DNA from 3 places in the Streptomyces sp. NPDC002306 genome. Region 3 is predicted to be linked to each of the others. Evidence: riboswitches for the same ligand, from Rfam matches in the RefSeq annotation. Region 3 holds a riboswitch; each other region holds the start of a gene.
What was found. Region 3 has a riboswitch for S-adenosylmethionine ahead of ACWCQK_RS00930 (amino acid ABC transporter permease). Riboswitches for the same ligand answer to the same signal wherever they lie in the genome.
Positions count from the first base shown of each region.

Region 1 (7,289 bases), on a different contig from region 3:
GTGGCGGTCGGCTGCATGCTTCCTCCGAGACGTCAGCGTCGTACGGACTGAACCGATGCCGGATGCTACTCCCTTGAACAGGCCGTCAACACCTGTTGGAACACCGCTTCGATGGGCCATACGGGCACTACACACGCTGGGAACACTCCGAACGGCACCCCCCGGAGTGAGGGCGGGATAAGGGACCGACATAATGTCGGTCGTGGCGACAGCAACGACAGTAGACACCGGGCACGCGCACCCGTCGGTCAACCGACCGAACCTCACCAGCGTCGGAACCATCATCTGGTTGAGTTCCGAGCTGATGTTCTTCGCGGCCCTCTTCGCGATGTACTTCACCCTGCGATCGGTGACGGGTCCCGACCACTGGAAGGAAATGGCGTCCGCCCTGAACTTCCCGTTCTCGGCGACGAACACCACGATCCTGGTGCTCTCCTCCCTCACCTGCCAGCTCGGCGTCTTCGCCGCCGAGCGCGGTGACGTGAAGAAGCTCCGAGGCTGGTTCATCATCACCTTCATCATGGGTGCGATCTTCATCGGCGGTCAGATCTACGAGTACACCGAGCTGGTGAAGAAGGACGGGCTCTCGCTCTCCTCGGACCCGTACGGCTCGGTGTTCTACCTGACCACCGGCTTCCACGGCATGCACGTGACGGGCGGCCTGATCGCGTTCCTGTTCGTCCTCGGCAGGACGTACGCGGCCAAGAGGTTCACCCATGAGCAGGCGACCGCGGCCATCGTCGTGTCCTACTACTGGCACTTCGTCGATGTCGTCTGGATCGGCCTCTTCGCCACGATCTACATGATCAAGTAGCCGGGCCCGTCCCGCGCACCTTCCAGAAGCATCGACGCAGAAGATCCTGACACCGGGGTAATCCGTGAAAAAGCTCTCCGCACGACGACGCCATCCGCTGGCGGCGGTCGTCGTCCTACTCCTCGCGCTGGCGGCCACTGGGGGGCTGTACGCCGCGTTCGCGCCCGCGAGCCAGGCGCAGGCCGATGAAACCTCCCAGTCCCTCGCCATCGACGAGGGCAAGAAGCTCTACGCCGTCGGCTGCGCCAGCTGCCACGGCACCGGCGGTCAGGGCAGCTCCGACGGACCGAGCCTGGTCGGCGTGGGCGCAGCGGCCGTGGACTTCCAGGTCGCGACCGGGCGTATGCCGGCGGCGACCTCCGAAGGTCCCCAGGTGGTGAAGAAGAAGAACATCTACAGCCAGGCCGACATCGACCAGCTCGCGGCGTACATCGCCTCGCTGGGCGCCGGCCCGAACGTCCCCACCTCGGCGCAGTACGGCCCCGACGGCGCGGACATCGCCAAGGGTGGCGAACTCTTCCGCACCAACTGCGCGCAGTGCCACAACTTCACCGGTAAGGGCGGTGCCCTGACCAAGGGCAAGTTCGCGCCGGACCTTGAAGGTGTGGACCCCAAGCACATCTACGAGGCCATGCAGACCGGCCCGCAGAACATGCCTTCGTTCCCCGACACCACCATGTCGGAGCAGAACAAGAAGGACGTCATCGCGTACCTGAACGCGGTCAACAGCGATGAGACGAATAACCCCGGCGGTCTCGAACTGGGCGGCCTCGGGCCGGTCAGCGAGGGTCTGTTCGCGTGGATCTTCGGTCTCGGTGCCCTGATCGCGGTCGCCGTCTGGGTCGCCGCTCGGACCGCAAAGGCCAAGAAGTCATGAGTAGCCAAGACACTCCAGAAGAGAACCTGCCCGCTGTGCAGGACCACGCGCACGGTGCCGTAGACGTCGCGGACGAGCAGAACCCGTTCGCCGACCCGGGGCTGCCGCCCCACGAGCACCGGATCCAGGACATCGACGAGCGGGCCGCCAAGCGGTCCGAGCGTGCGGTCGCCTTCCTGTTCACGCTGTCGATGCTGGCCACCGCCGGCTTCATCGCCTCGTACGTGACGATCCCGTCCGACAAGTCGATCTTCGTGTTCCCGATCGGCCACCTCAGCGCGCTGAACTTCGCCCTCGGCCTGACCCTGGGCACGGCGCTGTTCAGCATCGGCGCGGGTGCGGTCCACTGGGCCCGCACCCTGATGTCCGATGTCGAGATCACCGACGAGCGGCACGCGATCGCGGCGCCGCCGGAGGTCAGGGCCAAGGTCATGGCCGACTTCAAGCAGGGCGCCCAGGAGTCCGCGCTCGGCCGTCGCAAGCTGATCCGCAACACGATGTTCGGCGCGCTGGCCCTGTTCCCGCTCTCCGGCGTCATGCTGCTGCGCGACCTCGGCCCGCTGCCCGGGACCTCGCTCCGCCACACCCTGTGGTCCAAGGGCAAGCTGCTCGTCAACATGAACACGAACGAGCCGCTGCGCGCCTCGGACGTGGCCGTGGGCTCGCTCACCTTCGCCAAGCCCGAGGGCCTGGAGGAGCACGACGAGGAGTTCCAGAACGAGATCGCCAAGGCGGCCCTGATGATCGTCCGGCTCCAGCCGGAGAACATCAAGGACAAGCGCGAGCTCGAGTGGTCGTACGAGGGCATCGTGGCGTACTCCAAGATCTGCACCCACGTGGGCTGCCCGATCTCGCTGTACGAGCAGCAGACGCACCACGTGCTGTGCCCCTGTCACCAGTCCACCTTCGACCTCTCCGACGGCGCCCGGGTGATCTTCGGCCCCGCCGGTCACGCCCTGCCGCAGCTCCGCATCGGCGTGAACGACGAGGGCTACCTCGAGGCGCTCGGCGACTTCGAAGAGCCCGTCGGTCCTGCATTCTGGGAGCGCGGATGAGCACTACGACCAGCACCACGAACCCGTCGGACCGCTCGCGCGGGAAGGCGCCGGCCGGCGAGCGTGTCGCCGACTGGGCCGACGGCAGGCTCGGGATCTACTCCCTGGCCAAGTCCAACATGCGCAAGATCTTCCCCGACCACTGGTCGTTCATGTTGGGTGAGGTCTGCCTCTACAGCTTCATCATCATCATCCTCACGGGTGTGTACCTGACGCTGTTCTTCCACCCGTCGATGAACGAGGTGGTGTACCACGGCAGCTACGTCCCGCTCCAGGGACAGCTGATGTCGGAGGCGTTCAACTCCACCCTGCACATCTCCTTCGACGTGCGCGGTGGTCTGCTCATCCGGCAGATCCACCACTGGGCGGCGCTGATCTTCCTCGCCGGCATGTTCGTGCACATGATGCGCGTGTTCTTCACGGGCGCGTTCCGCAAGCCGCGTGAGATCAACTGGCTGTTCGGCTTCCTGCTGTTCGTCCTGGGCATGTTCACCGGTTTCACCGGCTACTCGCTCCCGGACGACCTGCTCTCCGGCACCGGTGTCCGCTTCACCGAGGGCGCGATCCTGGCCACGCCGATCGTCGGCACGTACATCTCGTACTTCCTCTTCGGCGGTGAGTTCCCGGGCCACGACTTCGTGGGGCGGTTCTACTCGATCCACATCCTGCTGCTGCCGGGCATCATGCTCGGCCTGGTCGTGGGCCACCTGATCCTGGTCTTCTACCACAAGCACACGCAGTTCGCGGGCCCCGGCAAGAGCAACAAGAACGTCGTCGGCATGCCGCTGCTGCCGGTCTACACGGCCAAGGCCGGAGGCTTCTTCTTCCTGGTCTTCGGTGTCATCGCGGTCATCGCGGCCATCGCGCAGATCAACCCGATCTGGGCCATCGGCCCCTACCGGCCGGACCAGGTGTCCACCGGCGCCCAGCCCGACTGGTACATGGGCTTCGCCGAGGGTCTCATCCGCTTCATGCCGGGCTGGGAGGTCAACTTCTGGGGTCACACGCTCGTCCTGGGCGTGTTCGTCCCGCTGGTCCTCTTCGGTGTCGTGCTCGCCGCGCTGGCGGTCTACCCGTTCATCGAGGCCTGGGTCACCGGCGACAAGCGTGAGCACCACATCCTGGACCGCCCGCGCAACGCGCCGACCCGTACGGCGCTGGGCGTCGCCTGGGTCACGATCTACATGGTCACGCTGGTCGGCGGTGGCAACGACCTCTGGGCCACCCACCTCCACCTGTCGATCAACTCGATCACCTGGTTCGTCCGGATCTTCTTCTTCGTCGGACCGGTCATCGCGTTCCTCCTCACCAAGCGGATCTGCCTCGGCCTCCAGCGCCGGGACCGGGACAAGGTGCTGCACGGTCGCGAGACCGGCACCATCAAGCGCCTGCCGCACGGCGAGTTCATCGAGGTGCACGAGCCGCTCAGCCAGGAGCAGCTGCACACCATCACCGCGCACGACCAGTACCAGCCGCTCGCGATCGGCCCCGCGGTCGACGAGAACGGTGTCGAGCGCAAGGTGACGGGCTCCGAGAAGCTGCGCGCCAAGCTCAGCAAGGCGTACTTCGACGAGGACAGCCAGATCCCGAAGCCGACCGTCGACGAGTACAAGGAGATCACGAGCGGCCACGGCCACCACTGATCGCTGCGCTCGCCACGCGCACAGAAGGGCCCCGTCCGGTCTCCGGGCGGGGCCCTTCGCGGTGCCCGGCGCTGGATAGGGTGTAACCAGCTTTTTCGGGTCCGCGAACCGTCCGCGAACCGTCTACGAACCAGGAGCGGCTGATGAGCGCTGTGACCCCCGCTGGAGGCGACATCGCGGCGGGCCGTTCCTGGCCCGCGGTACTGAACGGTCTGCTGGAGGGCCGTGACCAGAGCGCGGAGAGCACCGCCTGGGCCATGGACCGGATCATGCGCGGCGAGGCGACCGACGCCCAGATCGCCGGGTTCGTGGTGGCGCTGCGGGCCAAGGGCGAGACCGTCCAGGAGATCACGGGCCTGGTCCAGGCGATGTACGAACACGCGAACGTCATCCACGTGCCGGGCGCCACCGTCGACATCGTCGGCACGGGCGGCGACGGCGCGAAGACGGTGAACATCTCCACGATGTCCTCCATCGTCATCGCCGGCACCGGCGCCAAGGTCGTCAAGCACGGCAACCGGGCGGCGTCGTCGGCGTCGGGTGCCTCGGACGTGCTGGAGAAGCTCGGGGTCAATCTCGAACTGACGCCGAAGCGGGTGGCGGAGGTCGCCGAGGAGGCCGGGATCACCTTCTGCTTCGCGGTGAAGTTCCATCCGGCGTTGCGTCATGTGGCGGCGGCGCGCGGGCAGTTGGGCATCCGGACGGTGTTCAACTTCCTCGGTCCGCTGACCAACCCGGCGAAGGTACGGGCCCAGGCGGTCGGGGTGGCCGATCCGCGGGTGGCGCCGATCATCGCCGGCGTCTTCGCCGAGCGCGGCAACTCCTCGCTGGTCTTCCGCGGCGACGACGGTCTCGACGAGCTCACCACGACGGCCACCTCCCGGGTGTGGATCGTCCGGGACGGCAAGGTGACCGAGGAGACTTTCGACCCGCGCGATGTCGGTGTCGAGCTGGTGCCGGTGGAGGCGCTGCGCGGTGCCGACGCGTCGTTCAACGCGGACGTGGCGCGCCGGCTGCTGAACGGCGAGAGGGGCCCGGTGCGGGACGCGGTGCTGCTGAACTCCGCGGCGGCGCTGGTGGCGCTGGAGCCCGGCACCGGGACGCTGGCCGAGCAGATCCGGGCCGGCATGGCCGCCGCGGCCGAGTCGATCGACTCGGGCGCGGCCAAGCGGACGCTGGAGCGCTGGGTGGCCGTCAGCAACGCCTGACCCCCCGATCGGTCGGCAACGCCTGACCCCCCGATCGGTCGGCAACGCCTGACCCCCGGCCGGTGCGACGCGAGGCGCGGTCCAGGATTCGGACCGCGCCTTGCGCGTCGATGACCGTGTGGCAGGATGGTGAACCAGGTCATGAGTGACAGTCATGAGGCCCCGGCCGACTGTCCGGCAACCCTCCGTCCGTGGCGGGGTGCCCCGGGTGAAGACCAGGTCGTGGGCAGCGAGGTCCACGGCAAGCGCGGACCCCTCGAACGCTCCTGAGCGAGCGCGGCACCAGGGGTCCTGGTCCTCGAGGGAGCCTTCCGTGAGCAAGCGAATGCGATAGGGCGTAGAGCCCCGCCTCCGCGTACCCCTTTCACCCTCCCCACGCTCGCGCCCGGCGCGGCTCGCGTGGTGGTTCCGCCTTGCTTCTCACGGGAGTACCCATGTCCGTCCCCACCGCTGCCGCCGACCAGACCATTTGTCACCAGATGCCCGTTCTGGGGCGGGATGTCACCGTCCCGCTGGTCACGGGCGGCGAAGTCACCTACGCGGCGCTCGACTACGCGGCCAGCGCCCCCGCCCTCCAGCGCGTCTGGGACGACGTGGCGGCGTACGCGCCGTACTACGGCAGCGTCCACCGCGGCGCCGGCTACCTCTCCCAGCTCTCCACGGACCTCTTCGAGAACGCCCGCGCGACCGTCGCGGAGTTCCTCGGCTGCCGGACCGACGACCAGGTGGTCTTCACCCGGTCGACCACCGACTCCCTGAACCTGCTGGCGGCCGCGCTGCCCGCCGACTGCCAGGTCTTCGTCTTCGAGACCGAGCACCACGCCTCGCTGCTGCCCTGGAAGAACGCCCGGGTCACCTGCCTCGACGCCCCCCGCACCCCGGGTCAGGCGGTGGCGGGCCTGGAGCGCGCCCTCGCCGGCCGCGACCCGCACGGACCGGCCCTGGTCTGTGTCACCGGCGCCTCGAACGTCACCGGGGAGCTGTGGCCCGTGCGCGAACTGGCGGCCGTGGCCCACGCGCACGGCGCCCGCATCGTCCTGGACGCCGCCCAGCTCGCCCCGCACCACCCGGTGTCCGTCCGTGACCTCGACGTCGACTGGGTCGCCTTCTCCGGCCACAAGCTGTACGCCCCGTTCGGCTCCGGCGTCCTGGCCGGCCGTGCCGACTGGCTGCGCGCGGCCGAGCCGTACCTCGCGGGTGGCGGCGCCAGCCGCCGGGTGACCCGGCGCGCGGACGGGGCAGTGGACGTGGAGTGGCACGAGGGCGCCGCCCGGCACGAGGCGGGCTCGCCCAACGTGATCGGCGCCTACGCGATCGCCTCCGCCTGCAAGGCCCTCACCGAGGCCGGCTTCGACACCCTCGTGGCCCGCGAGCGGCACCTCATCGACACGGTCCGGGCGGGCCTCGCCGAGGTCCCGGAGGTGCGGATCCTGTCGCTCTTCGGCGACGACGCCCCGCGTGTGGGCGTGATCTCCTTCGTCGTGGAGGGCTGGAACAGCTCCCACTTCGCCGCCGCGCTCTCCGCCGAGTACGGCATCGGCGTCCGCGACGGTCTGTTCTGCGCCCACCCGCTGGTGCGCACCCTGCTGGGCGGCGACCCCGGCGACCAGGGCGAGTGCGGTGCCCCCGAGGCCGCGCCGGGCGAGAAGTCCCTCAACGCGATCCGGGTGAGCTTCGGCGCGGGGACGCCGG
Region 1 is NZ_JBSFCK010000005.1:2,693-9,981, forward strand. It holds gene ACWCQK_RS12015 (hypothetical protein) at 1-17, opposite strand, end outside; gene ctaE (aa3-type cytochrome oxidase subunit III) at 194-814, shown strand; gene qcrC (cytochrome bc1 complex diheme cytochrome c subunit) at 879-1,691, shown strand; gene qcrA (cytochrome bc1 complex Rieske iron-sulfur subunit) at 1,688-2,746, shown strand; gene qcrB (cytochrome bc1 complex cytochrome b subunit) at 2,743-4,389, shown strand; gene trpD (anthranilate phosphoribosyltransferase) at 4,533-5,597, shown strand; SAM riboswitch class IV at 5,735-5,851, shown strand; gene ACWCQK_RS12045 (aminotransferase class V-fold PLP-dependent enzyme) at 6,032-7,289, shown strand, end outside.
Region 1: it holds a riboswitch for S-adenosylmethionine, as region 3 does, so the genes downstream of both, ACWCQK_RS12045 (aminotransferase class V-fold PLP-dependent enzyme) here and ACWCQK_RS00930 (amino acid ABC transporter permease) in region 3, are expected to answer to the same signal.

Region 2 (7,289 bases), on a different contig from region 3:
TGGACCTCAGCTGAGGGTGCGCAGCGCCGCCGCGTCGTACGGCTTCAGCTCGTCGAGGCGGTCTGCCAGGACCTTCGACGCCCAGTCCGGGTCCTGGAGCAGCGCGCGGCCGACGGCCACCAGGTCGAACTCGTCGCGCTCCAGCCGGTCGAGGAGGTTGTCGATGCCCTTCAGCGGGGAGCCCTCACCCCGGAAGCTCCCGACGAAGTCGCCGTCGAGGCCGACCGAGCCCACGGTGATGGCGGGCCTGCCGGTGATCTTCTTCGTCCAGCCGGCCAGGTTCAGGTCGGAGCCTTCGAACTCCGGGAGCCAGTAGCGGCGGGTGGAGGCGTGGAAGGCGTCGACGCCGGCCGCGGCCAGCGGGGTCAGGATCGCCTCCAGCTCCTCCGGGGTCTCGGCGAGCCGGGCGTCGTACTCCTGCTGCTTCCACTGCGAGTAGCGGAAGAGGACGGGGAACTCCGGCGAGACCGCCGCGCGCACCGCAGCGACGATCTCCGCCGCGAACTTCGTCCGGGCCACCGGGTCGCCGCCGTAGGCGTCCGTACGGCGGTTGGTGCCCGCCCACAGGAACTGGTCGAGCAGATAGCCGTGCGCGCCGTGCAGTTCGACCCCGTCGAAGCCGATGCGCTCGGCGTCGGCCGCGGCCTTCGCGAACGCCTCGATCACGTCGTCCAGGTCCTGCCGGGTCATGGCCCTGCCGGTGACCTCGGCGCCCTCCGCGCCGATGCCCGACGGGCCGACCGGCGGGGCATCGGCGAACGGCGGCTGCCCGGCCTTGCGCACCATGCCGATGTGCCACAGCTGCGGCACGATCGTGCCGCCCGCCGCGTGCACGGCGTCCGCGACCCGCGCCCACCCGGCCAGCTGCTCGTCACCGTGGAAACGCGGCACGCGGTCGCTCTGCCCGGCCGACTCGTGGCCGACGTACGTGCCCTCGGTGACTATCAGGCCCACGCCGGCGGCGGCGCGGCGGGAGTAGTACGACAGCACGTCCTCGCCCGGGATGCCGCCCGGGGAGAACTGGCGCGTCATCGGCGCCATCACGATGCGGTTCGGGACGGTGAGGCCGTTGAGCGCGACGGGACGGGACAGGATCTCCGCGGCACGGGAGGCGGAGGACGCGTTGACGGTCACGTGGGGGGCTCCTGGTGAATTGACTGGACTGGTCGGTATGTGCGTGTGCATCGAAAGCACTGTGGCGTCAACGGACCCGCGGGCCGCCGCATTCCGCCGACCCCCCGCCCATCGGATGTGATCCGCGCCACTCACCACGCCTCACCGCACCGCTCCCCGCGCGGCCCTGCCTGGGATTCCCCGTGAAAACGCCCGAGGGCGGCACCCCCTGTTTCCAGGGAGTGCCGCCCTCGGTACTGAACGGACGGGTCCGATCCTCGCGGTGCGCGAAGGATCAGAAGTCCATGTCACCGCCCGGCATGCCGCCGCCGGCCGGAGCCGCGGACTTCTCCGGCTTGTCGGCGATGACGGCCTCGGTGGTGAGGAACAGCGCGGCGATGGAGGCGGCGTTCTGCAGGGCAGAGCGCGTGACCTTCGCCGGGTCGATGATGCCTTCGGCGATCATGTCGACGTACTCACCGGTCGCGGCGTTCAGGCCGTGGCCGACGGGCAGGTTGCGCACCTTCTCGACGATGACGCCACCCTCGAGACCACCGTTGACGGCGATCTGCTTGAGCGGGGCCTCCAGCGCGAGCTTCACGGCGTTGGCGCCGGTCGCCTCGTCACCCGAGAGCTCGAGCTTCTCGAAGACCGAGGAGGCCTGGAGCAGGGCCACGCCACCACCGGCGACGATGCCCTCCTCGACGGCCGCCTTCGCGTTGCGGACGGCGTCCTCGATGCGGTGCTTGCGCTCCTTGAGCTCGACCTCGGTGGCGGCACCGGCCTTGATGACGGCCACGCCGCCGGCCAGCTTCGCCAGGCGCTCCTGGAGCTTCTCGCGGTCGTAGTCCGAGTCCGAGTTCTCGATCTCGGCGCGGATCTGGTTGACCCGGCCCTGGACCTGGTCGGTGTCACCGGAGCCGTCGACGATCGTCGTCTCGTCCTTGGTGATGACGACCTTGCGGGCGCGGCCCAGGAGGTCCAGGGTCGCGTTCTCCAGCTTGAGGCCGACCTCCTCGGAGATGACCTCGCCGCCCGTGAGGATGGCGATGTCGCCGAGCATGGCCTTACGGCGGTCACCGAAGCCCGGGGCCTTGACGGCGACGGACTTGAAGGTGCCACGGATCTTGTTGACGACCAGGGTCGACAGGGCCTCGCCCTCGACGTCCTCGGCGATGATCAGCAGCGGCTTGCCCGACTGCATGACCTTCTCCAGGAGCGGGAGCAGGTCCTTGACGGAACCGATCTTGGAGTTGGCGATCAGGATGTACGGGTCGTCGAGCGACGCCTCCATACGCTCCATGTCGGTGGCGAAGTACGCCGAGATGTAGCCCTTGTCGAAGCGCATACCCTCGGTGAGCTCCAGCTCCAGACCGAAGGTCTGGGACTCCTCGACGGTGATGACGCCTTCCTTGCCGACCTTGTCCATCGCCTCGGCGATGAGCTCGCCGATCTGGGTGTCGGCGGCGGAGATGGAGGCCGTGGAAGCGATCTGCTCCTTGGTCTCGACATCCTTGGCCTGCTCCAGCAGGGCACCGGAGACGGCCTCGACGGCCTTCTCGATACCACGCTTGAGGGCCATCGGGTTGGCACCGGCGGCCACGTTGCGCAGGCCCTCACGGACCAGCGCCTGGGCGAGCACGGTCGCGGTGGTCGTACCGTCGCCGGCGACGTCGTCCGTCTTCTTGGCGACTTCCTTGACCAGCTCGGCGCCGATCTTCTCGTACGGGTCCTCGAGCTCGATCTCCTTGGCGATGGAAACACCATCGTTGGTGATCGTGGGGGCGCCCCACTTCTTCTCGAGGACGACGTTGCGGCCCTTGGGGCCAAGGGTGACCTTGACGGCGTCGGCGAGCTGGTTCATCCCGCGCTCGAGACCGCGCCGTGCCTCCTCGTCGAACGCGATGATCTTGGCCATGTGAAGTGGTCCTCCCGGACTGGGGTGGATTGCTCCGGACCGCGCTGGCGCCCGCGACGGACGGCCTGCCTGCCCCGTGGTTCCTTGCACCACCTGGCCTGCGGGCCTCACCGAACCGGTCCTTCGTTATCACTCTCACCTTCAGAGTGCTAACGCCAATGATTAGCACTCGCCCCGCCCGAGTGCAAGGTGCGCCCGCGCGGCAGGCACGACGGGAGGCGGCGGTCGGGTGACGGACGGACGCCGGCGCGGGCCGGTGATCCGGGGGCGCGCGCGGCGGACCCCGGGCAGGCCGAAGGGCTCGCACCCCGTGGGATACGAGCCCTTCGAGCAGTACAGAAGAACGTCGCTGCAGTAAGTCGGCGCGTGCTTCAGCCGGTCGCCAGGCGGACCATGTCCGCCTGCGGCCCCTTCTGACCCTGCGAGATCTCGAAATCGACCCGCTGGCCCTCTTCCAGGGTGCGGTACCCGTCCATCTGGATCGCGCTGTAGTGGACGAACACGTCCGCACCACCGTCGACCGCGATGAAGCCGTACCCCTTCTCCGCGTTGAACCACTTGACGGTGCCCTGAGCCATGCCTAACTCCCCTATTACTGGCCCTTGCACAGATCCGCACTTCGCGAATCCGGGTCAGACCTCACCCCCCATTGGCCGGGGGCGTGCGCCGGAACGCGTCGACCGCGGCTGAATGTATCTGTCCAACTGCCGTCTGCAACAGGTCAATCGGACGAGAAATCCGGGCATGACGGGTCCGGAATCTACCTACAATTCGCCTGGTTTCAGGGCAAGTTGGGCCAGGCATAGGGAGCGAAAGGCGCAAAAGGCCTGCATACTTTGGCTGCTTCTTATCGGCAGTCCAGCGGGCTGCGAAGGTCGCCCGCCCTGGAATCGGGGGCGGCTTCCCCAACTGTACCGCGCTCAACCACACTGAATTGCCCCCTCCGCTTCTCTCACGGAGGGGGCAATTCGATGAACTCTCGGTAATCTCGGTTACCGATGGTAATGATCAGCCTCCGGCGACCGCCGGAATGATGGAGACACCCGCGCCGTCCGGGGTCGCGGTCGCCAGGCCCTGCTCGAAGCGGACGTCGTCGTCGTTCACGTACACGTTGACGAACCGGCGCAGCTTGCCCTCGTCGTCCAGGACGCGGCCCGCGATGCCGGTGTGGTTCTTCTCCAGGTCGGAGATGACCTCGGCGAGGGTCGCGCCCTCGGCGCTCACCTCGGCCTGGCCGCCGGTGTAGGTGCGCAGGATGGTGGGGATGCGGACGTTGACGCTCATGATGCGAGGCCAGCCTCTCGGAAGGAGTCCAGGTTCGGGCGGATCGTCGTGGTGAGGCCGGTGCCGGCCACCGCGTCCAGGGTCTTCAGGCCGTCGCCGGTGTTCAGCACGACGGTCGTCTTCGTCGGGTCGAGCAGGCCGGCCTCGATGAGCTTCTTCGTCACGCCCACCGTCACCCCGCCCGCCGTCTCCGCGAAGATCCCCTCGGTCCGCGCCAGCAGCTTGATCGCGTCCACGATCTGCTCGTCCGTCACGTCCTCCACGGCACCGCCCGTGCGGCGCGCGATGTCGAGGACGTACGGCCCGTCGGCCGGGTTGCCGATGGCGAGGGACTTGGCGATGGTGTCCGGCTTCTGCGGCCGCACCACGTCGTGGCCGGCCTTGTACGCCACGGACACCGGCGAGCAGCCCTCCGCCTGCGCGCCGAAGATCTTGTACGGCCGGTCCTCGACCAGCCCGAGCCTGATCAGTTCCTGGAGCCCCTTGTCGATCTTCGTGAGCTGGGAGCCCGAGGCGATCGGGACGACCAGCTGGTCGGGCAGCCGCCAGCCGAGCTGCTCGCAGATCTCGTACGCGAGGGTCTTCGAGCCCTCCGCGTAGTACGGCCGCAGGTTGACGTTGACGAAGCCCCAGCCCTCGCCGGCCGGGTCGCCGATCAGCTCGGAGCAGAAGCGGTTCACGTCGTCGTAGTTGCCCTCGATGCCGACGAGTTCACCGCCGTAGACCGCGGCCATGACGATCTTGCCCTGCTCCAGGTCGTGCGGGATGAAGACGCAGGAGCGCAGGCCGGCCCGCGCGGCGGCGGCGCCGACCGCGCCGGCCAGGTTGCCGGTGGAGGAGCAGGAGAGGGTGGTGAAGCCGAAGGCGCGCGCGGCCTCCAGGGCCTGGGCGACGACCCGGTCCTTGAAGGAGTGCGTCGGGTTGCCGGAGTCGTCCTTCACGTACAGCCCGCCGGTCACCCCGAGCTCGCGCGCCAGGTTGTCGGCCTGGACGAGCTTGGTCCAGCCGGGGTTGATGTTGGGCTTGGTCGCCACGTCGGCCGGGACGGGCAGCAGCGGGGCGTAGCGCCAGATGTTCGCGGGGCCCGCCTCGATGCGCTTGCGGAGCTCCTCGGTGTCGTAGGCCGAGAAGTCGTAGGCGATCTCGAGCGGGCCGAAACACTCCTCGCAGGCGAAGACCGGGCCGAGCGGCACGCGGTGTCCGCACTCGCGGCAGGAAAGCGCCGCGGCGGGGCCCAGATCGACGGAGTTGGTGGTGCTTGCAGCGGTCTGCACAGCCATGGAGGCGAGGCCCTTTCTCCTCATCTTCCTCACGGCGCACCTCGCCGTGAGACGGATTTGGCACCTTCCCGAGCCGGGAGCCTCGCGTGAACGAGAACCGACTGGAGGGTTGCCGGGGCTTCATCGGGCCGTATCCCTCTGCCCCTCTGGATGAGCGGTATGAAGTTGTGAACGGCGGGGCCACCCTGGACATGCGATGGTCATCCGCGTTGTTCAAGACTGTAACCGAAGGCCAGGACAGTTGAGATAACCGTCCGAACCGCGAGATGCCCGGGCCCGTCAGCCGTCGGCACGACAGGCACCACCTCCCGCCGCGAGAACGTAGAAGGAGCCGCCACTGTGCTGGAAGAAGTCGAGCGCTGGCTGAGCACACGCTCCTGGTCCGTGACCGATCGCCCGCTCCACAAGATCCTCGCCGCGAAGCGCGCCAGGGGCCAGTCGGTCTCCGTCGTCCTGCCCGCGCTGAACGAGGAGGAGACGGTCGGCGACATCGTCGCCGTGATCCGTCACGACCTCATGCAGCAGGTCCCGCTCGTCGACGAGATCGTCGTCGTCGACTCGGGATCCACCGACCGCACCTCCGCGGTGGCCGCCGCCGCGGGCGCCCGGGTCGTCCACCGCGACGACATCCTGCCCCGCGTCCCGGCCGTGCCGGGCAAGGGCGAGGTGCTCTGGCGGTCGCTCCTGGTCACCCGTGGGGACATCGTCTGTTTCATCGACGCCGACCTGAAGGAGTTCTCCTCCGACTTCGTCTCCGGGATCGTGGGGCCGCTGCTCACCGACCCCGGCATCGACCTGGTCAAGGCCATGTACGACCGCCCGCTGGGCACCGGGGCCGACGTGCTCGACTCCGGCCGTACGGCCGGCCAGGGCGGCCGGGTCACCGAGCTGATGGCCCGCCCGCTGCTGAACATGCACTGGCCGCGGCTGGCCGGATTCGTGCAGCCGCTCGGCGGCGAGTACGCCGCCCGCCGCTCCCTGCTGGAACAGCTCCCCTTCCCCGTCGGCTACGGCGTGGAGCTCGGCATGCTGGTCGACTCGCTGCACCTGGTGGGTCTCGACGCCCTGGCCCAGGTGGACGTCGGGGTGCGCAAGCACCGGCACCAGGACGGGCAGGCGCTGGGCCGGATGGCCGCCGCGATCTACCGCACCGCACAGCTGCGCATGGCCCGCGGCCACCTGATCCGGCCCTCTCTCACCCAGTTCGAGCGGGGCCCCGACGGCTTCGAGCCACGCACGTACTCCGTGGACACGGAGGAGCGTCCGCCCATGGCCGAGATCGCGGAGTACGCGTCACGGAAGGTCGCGTGACGCGCGCGCGGAGTGACGGTCACCAGCGGTCGTATACAAATATCCCCGGACTGTGCGGGCCTGCCGCACGTTTGAGCGTTTCCGGGCCGGGCTAGGTTGAGGCGTATGGCTTCCACGCACGGTGCTGAGGTGCTGGTCGCGTCCAATCGCGGCCCGGTTTCGTACGAGGTGCGCGAGGACGGCTCGCTGCACGCCCGCAGGGGCGGCGGCGGGCTGGTCTCGGGCCTGTCCGCCATCGGGCCGGACGCGGGGGCGCTGTGGGTGTGCTCCGCCCTGTCCGACGGCGACCGCGAGGCGGTCCGGCGCGGTGTGGGCGAGAGCGGGGTGCGGATGCTGGACATCCCGGCCGACGTGCACGCCGACGCCTACAACGGCATCGCCAA
Region 2 is NZ_JBSFCK010000008.1:127,051-134,339, reverse strand. It holds gene ACWCQK_RS18250 (NADH:flavin oxidoreductase) at 7-1,134, opposite strand; gene groL (chaperonin GroEL) at 1,409-3,031, opposite strand; gene ACWCQK_RS18240 (cold-shock protein) at 3,403-3,609, opposite strand; gene ACWCQK_RS18235 (MoaD/ThiS family protein) at 4,040-4,315, opposite strand; gene thrC (threonine synthase) at 4,312-5,595, opposite strand; SAM riboswitch class I at 5,613-5,752, opposite strand; gene ACWCQK_RS18225 (glucosyl-3-phosphoglycerate synthase) at 5,935-6,906, shown strand; gene ACWCQK_RS18220 (alpha,alpha-trehalose-phosphate synthase (UDP-forming)) at 7,012-7,289, shown strand, end outside.
Region 2: it holds a riboswitch for S-adenosylmethionine, as region 3 does, so the genes downstream of both, thrC (threonine synthase) here and ACWCQK_RS00930 (amino acid ABC transporter permease) in region 3, are expected to answer to the same signal.

Region 3 (7,289 bases):
GTCCAGGACGCGGTGAACCGCTGGTGGTGGCCGTCCCTGATGATGTTCGGGCCGCCCGACGACGCCTCGCCCAACTCGGCGCAGTCCATGGCCTGGAAGATCAAGCGGCACAGCAACGACGAGCTGCGTCAGCGGTTCGTCGACATGACCGTCCCGCAGGCCGACAAGCTCGGCGTGAGCCTGCCCGACCCCGAGCTGCGCTGGAACGAGGAGCGCGGGCGTCACGACTTCGGCACCCCGGACTGGGACGAGCTGATGCGTGTGATCAAGGGCGAGGGACCGTGCAACGAGGAACGCGTGGCGCGTCGCCGGGACGCACACGACGAGGGTGCCTGGGTGCGCGAGGCGGCCACCGCCCACGCGGCCAGGCGGAGCGAGCGGGCGCAGGAAGGTGCGAGGGCATGACACAGCAGGACTGGCCTCTGTACGAGGTGTTCGTGCGCGGCAAGCGGGGCCTCAACCACGTGCACGTCGGCTCGCTGCACGCGGCCGACGACGAGATGGCCCTCACCCACGCCCGCGACCTCTACACGCGGCGCAACGAAGGCGTGAGCATCTGGGTGGTGCGCTCGGAGCACATCGCCGCGTCCAGCCGCGACGAGAAGGACCCGTTCTTCGCCCCCAGCGCGGACAAGGTCTACCGCCACCCGACCTTCTACGACATCCCCGACGACGTCCCGCACATCTGAGGAGCAGGGCATGAGCGACGACCACGTCTACCTGAGCCTCGCCGAGGACCACGGGGACGACGCCCGCTGGGCGTTCGGCACCGGGTTCGAGGACCCGCTGCACGGTGTGGACACCACCGTGCCCGCCGGCGTGGACGTCGCCGAGCTGGCGGCCTGCTGCCTCGCGCTCGGCGACGACGCCCTGGTGTCCGCGCAGCGGCTCGCCGAGTGGACCACCCGCGCCCCCGAACTGGAGGAGGAGGTGGCGCTGGCCAACATCGGCCTCGACCTCCTCGGCCAGACCCGCCTGCTGTACGCGCGCTGCGGCCAGGTCGACGGCAGCGGCCGCGGCGAGGACGCCTACGCGTACTTCCGTGACGCCGACGCCTTCCACAACGTACGCTTGGCCGAACTCCCCAACGGGGACTTCGCGTTCTCGATCGTGCGGCTGCTGGTGCTGTCCGCCTGGCGCCTCGCCCTGTTCGAGCGGCTCGCCACGGCCCCCGACCCCGTGCTCGCGGCGATCGCGGCGAAGGGCGTCAAGGAGCTGACCTACCACCGGCAGTACGCCGCCGACTGGGCCGTGCGCCTCGGCGACGGCACGGACGAGTCGCACCGCAGGATGCGCGCCGCCCTCGTCGATGTCCTCCCTCACCTGGACGAACTGCTCGCCGCCGCACCGTGGTTCGGCATCGACGCGGCCGGCGTACGCGACGAGGTGACGGCGGTGCTCGGCCAGGTGCTCGACGCGGCCGGACTTCCCCTGCCCGAGGTCCCGGCGCTGTCCGGCGCGGGCCGCGACGGCGACCGCACCGAGCATCTCGCGCCCCTGCTGGCCGAGTTGCAGAGCGTCGCACGCGCGTACCCGGGGGCGACATGGTGACCGGGCCCGCCGTGCTCGGCGACGCCCGGCGGGCCCGCCGTATCGCCGCGCAGGTCCCGGACCCCGAGCTGCCCATGCTGACCCTGGCCGACCTCGGGGTGCTGCGGGACGTCGAGGTCGGCCCGGACGGGACCGTGGTCGCCAGCCTCACGCCGACCTACTCGGGCTGCCCGGCCATGGCCGAGATGCGCGCGGACGTGGCGGCCCGGCTGCGTGCCGCGGGCTACCCGCGCGTGGAGATCCGCACCGTCCTCGACCCGCCCTGGACGACCGACTGGATCACCCCCGAAGGGCGCCGCAGGCTCGCCGAGCACGGCATCGCCCCGCCCGGCGCGGCCCCCCGGCGTGCCGCCGGCCCGGTGCCCCTGGTGCTCCTGGCCACCCGGCGCACGGCGGTGCCCTGCCCCCGCTGCGGCGCGCTAGACACCGAGGAGACCTCCCGGTTCTCCGCCACGTCCTGCAAGGCGCTGTGGCGCTGCCTCGCCTGCCGCGAGCCGTTCGAGTACGTCAAGGAGATCTGATGGCCCCGACCGCCCCCGCCTCGGCCGTACGTCCGAGCCCGCGCCGCCGGCCGGCCTTCCACGCGCTGCGGGTCGCCGCCGTCCAGCCCTTGTGCGCGGACGCCGCCGCCGTCAGTTTCGAGATCCCCGACGAACTGGCCGCCGAGTTCGCCTTCGCGCCCGGCCAGTCGCTCACCCTGCGGCGCGAGATCGACGGGCGGGACGAGCGCCGCTCGTACTCGATCTGCTCCCCGGCCGGATCGGTGCCGCGCATCGGTGTGCGCGTGGTGCCCGGCGGGCTGTTCTCCTCCTGGCTGGTCGGCGAGGTGCGGCCCGGTGACACGGTCGAGGTGATGGCTCCCACGGGCGCGTTCACCCCCGACCTCACCGAGCCCGGTCACCACGTCCTGGTCGCGGCGGGTTCCGGCGTCACGCCCATGGTGTCCATCGCCGAGTCCGTCCTGGCCGCCGACTCCCGTTCGCGGGTCACCCTCTTCTACGGCAACCGGCGCACCGACACGGTGATGTTCGCCGACGAACTGGCGGACCTCAAGGATCTGTACCCGACCCGCTTCCAGCTCGCCCACGTGCTCTCCCGCGAGCCCCGCGAGGCCGAGGTGCTCTCCGGGCGGCTCGACGCCGAGCGGCTCACCGCCCTGGTCGGCGCGCTCGTCGACGTGCCGGGCGCCGACCACTGGTGGCTGTGCGGCCCGCACGGCATGGTCCGCGACGCCCAGCGGGTGCTGGCCGGCCTCGGCGTGCCCGGCGACCGCGTCCACCAGGAGCTGTTCTACGCCGACGACGAACCGGTGCGCGAGGTGCGCCACCACGAGGACGCCATCGAGTCCGGCCCGGTCAGCCAGGTCACCATCACCCTCGACGGCCGCTCCACCACCTCCGCCCTCTCCCGTGAGCGGTCCCTCCTCGACGGCGCCCAGCGGACCCGCCCCGACCTCCCCTTCGCCTGCAAGGGCGGGGTGTGCGGCACCTGCCGTGCGCTGGTCACCGAGGGCGAGGCGGACATGCGCCGCAACTTCGCGCTGGAGCGCGCCGAGATCGACGCGGGTTACGTCCTGACGTGCCAGTCGTTCCCGGTCTCGGAGAAGCTGACGGTCGACTACGACAGCTGAACACCCGCCGGGCCGCCGCTTCGTGACGTTTTCCGCGCGGCGGCCCGGACCCCACGGCGGAGGCGCGGGCGAGGCGCCCCGGCACGCGGACCGGCGGGGTCTCGCGGATGATTCCCGACCGCTGCGTGGACACCCTCTTGACGGCGGCCCGGGGCGGATCGACACTCCAGTGGGGAATCCTAGTGAACAGGTAGGGAAACATGAGGCGCCTTGGGCCGGTCACCGCGCGAGTGGGCCGTTCGCCTCTGCTGACCTCCCGCCGGCACATCGATCTGCAACGGGTGTGCAGCGCCATCAGCCCCCTGACCTGAGCCGGGCCACCACCGGCGTACCCACGGCGCCCGGCCGAGGAGGCCCGCGCCGGCCGTACCGGTGAGCACCCCGTTCCCCGTCCGACGTCGCTTCCGCCGCGCCCACGTCCACGCGCCCGCTCCAGGGGAGAGCCATGTCCGTCACACCTCAGGCCACCGTGTCGTCCGCCCGGTCCGTACCGTCCACCCGCGCCTTCCGGGGCCGCATCGGCCGGGACGCGCGCAGCGGGCACTACGCCGTGCCCCGCCGCTACCGTCTGCACCTGTCCACCGCCTGTCCCGACGGCCTGCGCATCGCCGTCACCCACAGCCTGCTCGGCCTCGCCGAGGACTGTCCGGTGACGCTTCTGCCGGCGGTCCCCGACTGTCCCGACGGCGGCCACGCCACACTGCGCCCGCTGTACGAGGCGAGCGCCCACCACTACACCGGACCGGCCCTCGCGCCCGTGCTCAGCGACAGCTGGTCGGGGCGGATCGTCAGCACCCACGCCCCGGACATCATGCGCGACCTGGCGCGCGGTTTCGGCGGCGGCCGTCCCGCGCTGTACCCGTGCGGTACCGAGGCGGAGACCGAGACCGTGCGACGGCTGTGCGCGCAGGGGATCGACGAGGCCGCGCAGCGCGCCGGACAGGCCGACGCCGGGGCGGCCGAGCGTGCCGACGCCCTCGACCTCCTGCTCGGCGCGCTCGGTACGCTGGACCGCCGCCTCTCCGGCCGGCCCTGGCTCGTCGGCGACGAACTCACCGCCGCCGACGTCGAGTTGTGGGTGACGCTGGTCAGGCTGGACACCGTGCACCGGCACCACCTGGACGCCGCCGCCGTGCACCGCCTCGTCGGCCACCCGGCCCTGTGGGCCTACGCCCGGCGCCTGGCCGCCCACCCGGCCTTCGGCGCCCACCTCGACCTCGACGGCATCGCCCGCCGCCACCACGCCCACTGCCGCGGCCTGGAGGCCGCCGGATCGGCCGTCCAGATCCTGGACTGGGCCGCCCACGCGGCGGGCCACGGCGGCACCCGGCCGCAGGTCGACCGGCCGTGAACCGGTCCGCCAAGTGGACGGGCGTTGACATACGTTCGGGCGACTGACCTAACATACGGACCAGATCGGTCATGAGCGTCAGCGACAAGCCCTGGCTTGCTGACCGGCAACCCTCGCACCGCGGTGGGGTGCCCCAGGTGACGACCGGACCGGATGACGTTTCGGTAAGCGCGAGGCCCCACGGGCCGGAAGAGTGACGGTGACGGACATGTACGCAGCTGTGAGGACGGCCGCCCGCCGTGCCCAGGGCTGCGTACGGCCGTACGCCCGCCCACTCGTCGTCGACCGCGCCGTCGACCTGCTCCGCGTGAACAGCGCACTGTGTACCGCACCGGGCCGTGCCCGCTGTCGGGGCTGACTCCGCACACCGCCCCGACCTCGCGTTCCTGACGAACACCGCCCGCGCGGTGTGCCGTTGTCCGCCTCGCCCCGGTTCTTCGCACGCATCCGTGCGCCGTGCCCGCGTACGCCTCCCGGAGTGGCTCCCGCCACCCTGCCGCGGCCGTGAGCAGGCCCACGCCGGCCGTGAACCGGGGTGTCCGACTCCCGCCGGAGCCCTTCATGAGCGAACCCCCAGGCGCCGTCACCCTCGCCGCCGCACCCATTACCGACACTCCGTCAGAAAAGCTCACCGCACAGCGTGTTCAGTCACTGCGCAGGCCCGGACGGTGGATCGCCACCGCGGTCGCCCTGGTCCTGATCGCCCAGTTCGTCCACGGCCTGGTGACCAATCCCTTCTACCAGTGGGACCGCTTCGGCTACTGGTTCCTGCGCCCGACGATCCTCGACGGACTGCTGATCACCCTCGAAGTGGCCGCCTACAGCGCGGTGCTGGGCCTCCTCGGCGGCATCCTGCTGGCCCTCGCCAGACTCTCGAAGAGCCCGGTGCTGCGCGCCGCCAGCTGGACCTACGTCTGGGCGCTGCGCTCCATCCCGCTCATCGTGGTGCTGCTGTTCCTGTACAACTTCTCCGCCCTGTACCGGACGTTGAGCGTCGGAGTCCCCTTCGGCCCCGCCTTCTTCTCCTTCGACGAGTCCCGGCTCGCCACCGACATGGTGGTCGCCGTCATCGGCCTGAGCCTGAACGAGGCCGCCTACGCCGCCGAGGTGGTGCGCGGCGGCATCCTCTCCGTCGACCAGGGCCAGCACGAGGCCGCCTCGGCCCTCGGCCTGCCCAAGGGCTACCAGTTCCGCAGGATCGTCTTCCCACAGGCACTGCGCTCCATCACCCCGAACTACGTCAACCAGCTGATCGGCCTGATCAAGAGCACCTCACTGGTCTTCTACGTCTCGCTGCTCGACCTGTTCGGCTCCGCGCAGAGCATGGGCTCCACCTACCCCGGTGACATCGTGCCGCTGCTCCTGGTCGTCACCGTCTGGTACCTGATCCTCACGAGCCTCGTGTCCGTCGTCCAGTTCTACGTCGAGCGGTACTACGCCCGGGGCGCCACGCGCTCCCTGCCGCCGACCCCGCTGCAGAAGCTGCGCACCGGCCTGCGGGACCTTCGTGACCGTGCGCGCAGGGAGACCGCCGTATGACCACCGAGACGCTCACCACCGCCGAGGCCGCGCCCGCCGCCGTCGAGGTGCACGACGTGCACAAGTGGTACGGCACCCACCGGGTGCTGGACGGAGTCGACCTGACCGTACGGCCCGGGGAGGTCACCGTGATCCTCGGCCCGTCCGGCTCCGGCAAGTCGACCCTGCTGCGGGTCATCAACCACCTGGAGAAGCCGGAGATCGGCCACGTCAGCCTCAACGGCGAACCGATCGGCGTCCGTCGGCACGGCGGACGGCTGCGCGAGCTGAGCGAGCGCGCGATCCTGGCCCAACGCGGCCGTATCGGCTTCGTCTTCCAGAACTTCAACCTCTTTCCGCATCTGACCGTGCTGGACAACGTCGCCGCCGCGCCGGTGGCGACCGGGAAGCTCGGCAAGGCCGCCGCCCAGGCACTGGCCCGCGAACTGCTCGACCGGGTAGGCCTCGCCGACAAGGCCGGCGCCTATCCGCGTCAGCTGTCCGGTGGCCAGCAGCAGCGCGTGGCCATCGCCCGCGCCCTCGCCCTGCGTCCCGGCGTGATTCTCTTCGACGAGCCGACCTCCGCGCTCGACCCCGAACTCGTGGGCGAGGTCCTCGCCGTCATCAAGGATCTGGCGACCAGCGGCACCACGCTGGTGATCGTCACCCACGAGGTCGGCTTCGCCCGCGAGATCGCCGACCGGGTCGTCTTCATCGACGGCGGAAAGATCGTCGAACAGGGACCGCCCTCCGAAGTGCTCGACAAGCCCCGGCACGAGCGCACACGGGACTTCCTCAGCAAGGTGCTCTGACCCCGCCTCGGCCCCGGCTTCCCCCCACACAGCACCACCCCTGCGTCTCCTCAGTCCTGCCTCATCAGCTTCCGCCCCTCAGCGACAAAGGACGGCCATGCCTGCCCACTTCACCCGACGCAGCCTCCTCCGTGGCATCACCGCGGCGACCGCCGCGGCCACCCTCGCCACCGGACTCGCCGCCTGCGGCGGCGAGAGCGACGCCGCCACCACCACCGACAGCGCCGCCTCGGGCAGCGTGACCCTCGGCCGGGTCTCCAACGGCGCCGCCCAGGAGACCACCGTCAAGGTCTCCGAGGTCAAGTCCATCAGCGCCCAACTGCCCGCCTCCGTACGCAAGAGCGGCACCCTGGTCATCGGCAGCGGCACCCTGCCCTCGGGCTCCGCCCCGCTGGGGTACGTCGGCAGCGACCAGAAGACCCTCACC
Region 3 is NZ_JBSFCK010000001.1:210,390-217,678, reverse strand. It holds gene paaA (1,2-phenylacetyl-CoA epoxidase subunit PaaA) at 1-405, shown strand, start outside; gene paaB (1,2-phenylacetyl-CoA epoxidase subunit PaaB) at 402-689, shown strand; gene paaC (1,2-phenylacetyl-CoA epoxidase subunit PaaC) at 700-1,551, shown strand; gene paaD (1,2-phenylacetyl-CoA epoxidase subunit PaaD) at 1,545-2,072, shown strand; gene paaE (1,2-phenylacetyl-CoA epoxidase subunit PaaE) at 2,072-3,181, shown strand; gene ACWCQK_RS00940 (putative leader peptide) at 3,382-3,492, shown strand; gene ACWCQK_RS00935 (glutathione S-transferase C-terminal domain-containing protein) at 3,627-4,532, shown strand; SAM riboswitch class IV at 4,600-4,709, shown strand; gene ACWCQK_RS00930 (amino acid ABC transporter permease) at 5,094-6,071, shown strand; gene ACWCQK_RS00925 (amino acid ABC transporter ATP-binding protein) at 6,068-6,862, shown strand; gene ACWCQK_RS00920 (transporter substrate-binding domain-containing protein) at 6,960-7,289, shown strand, end outside.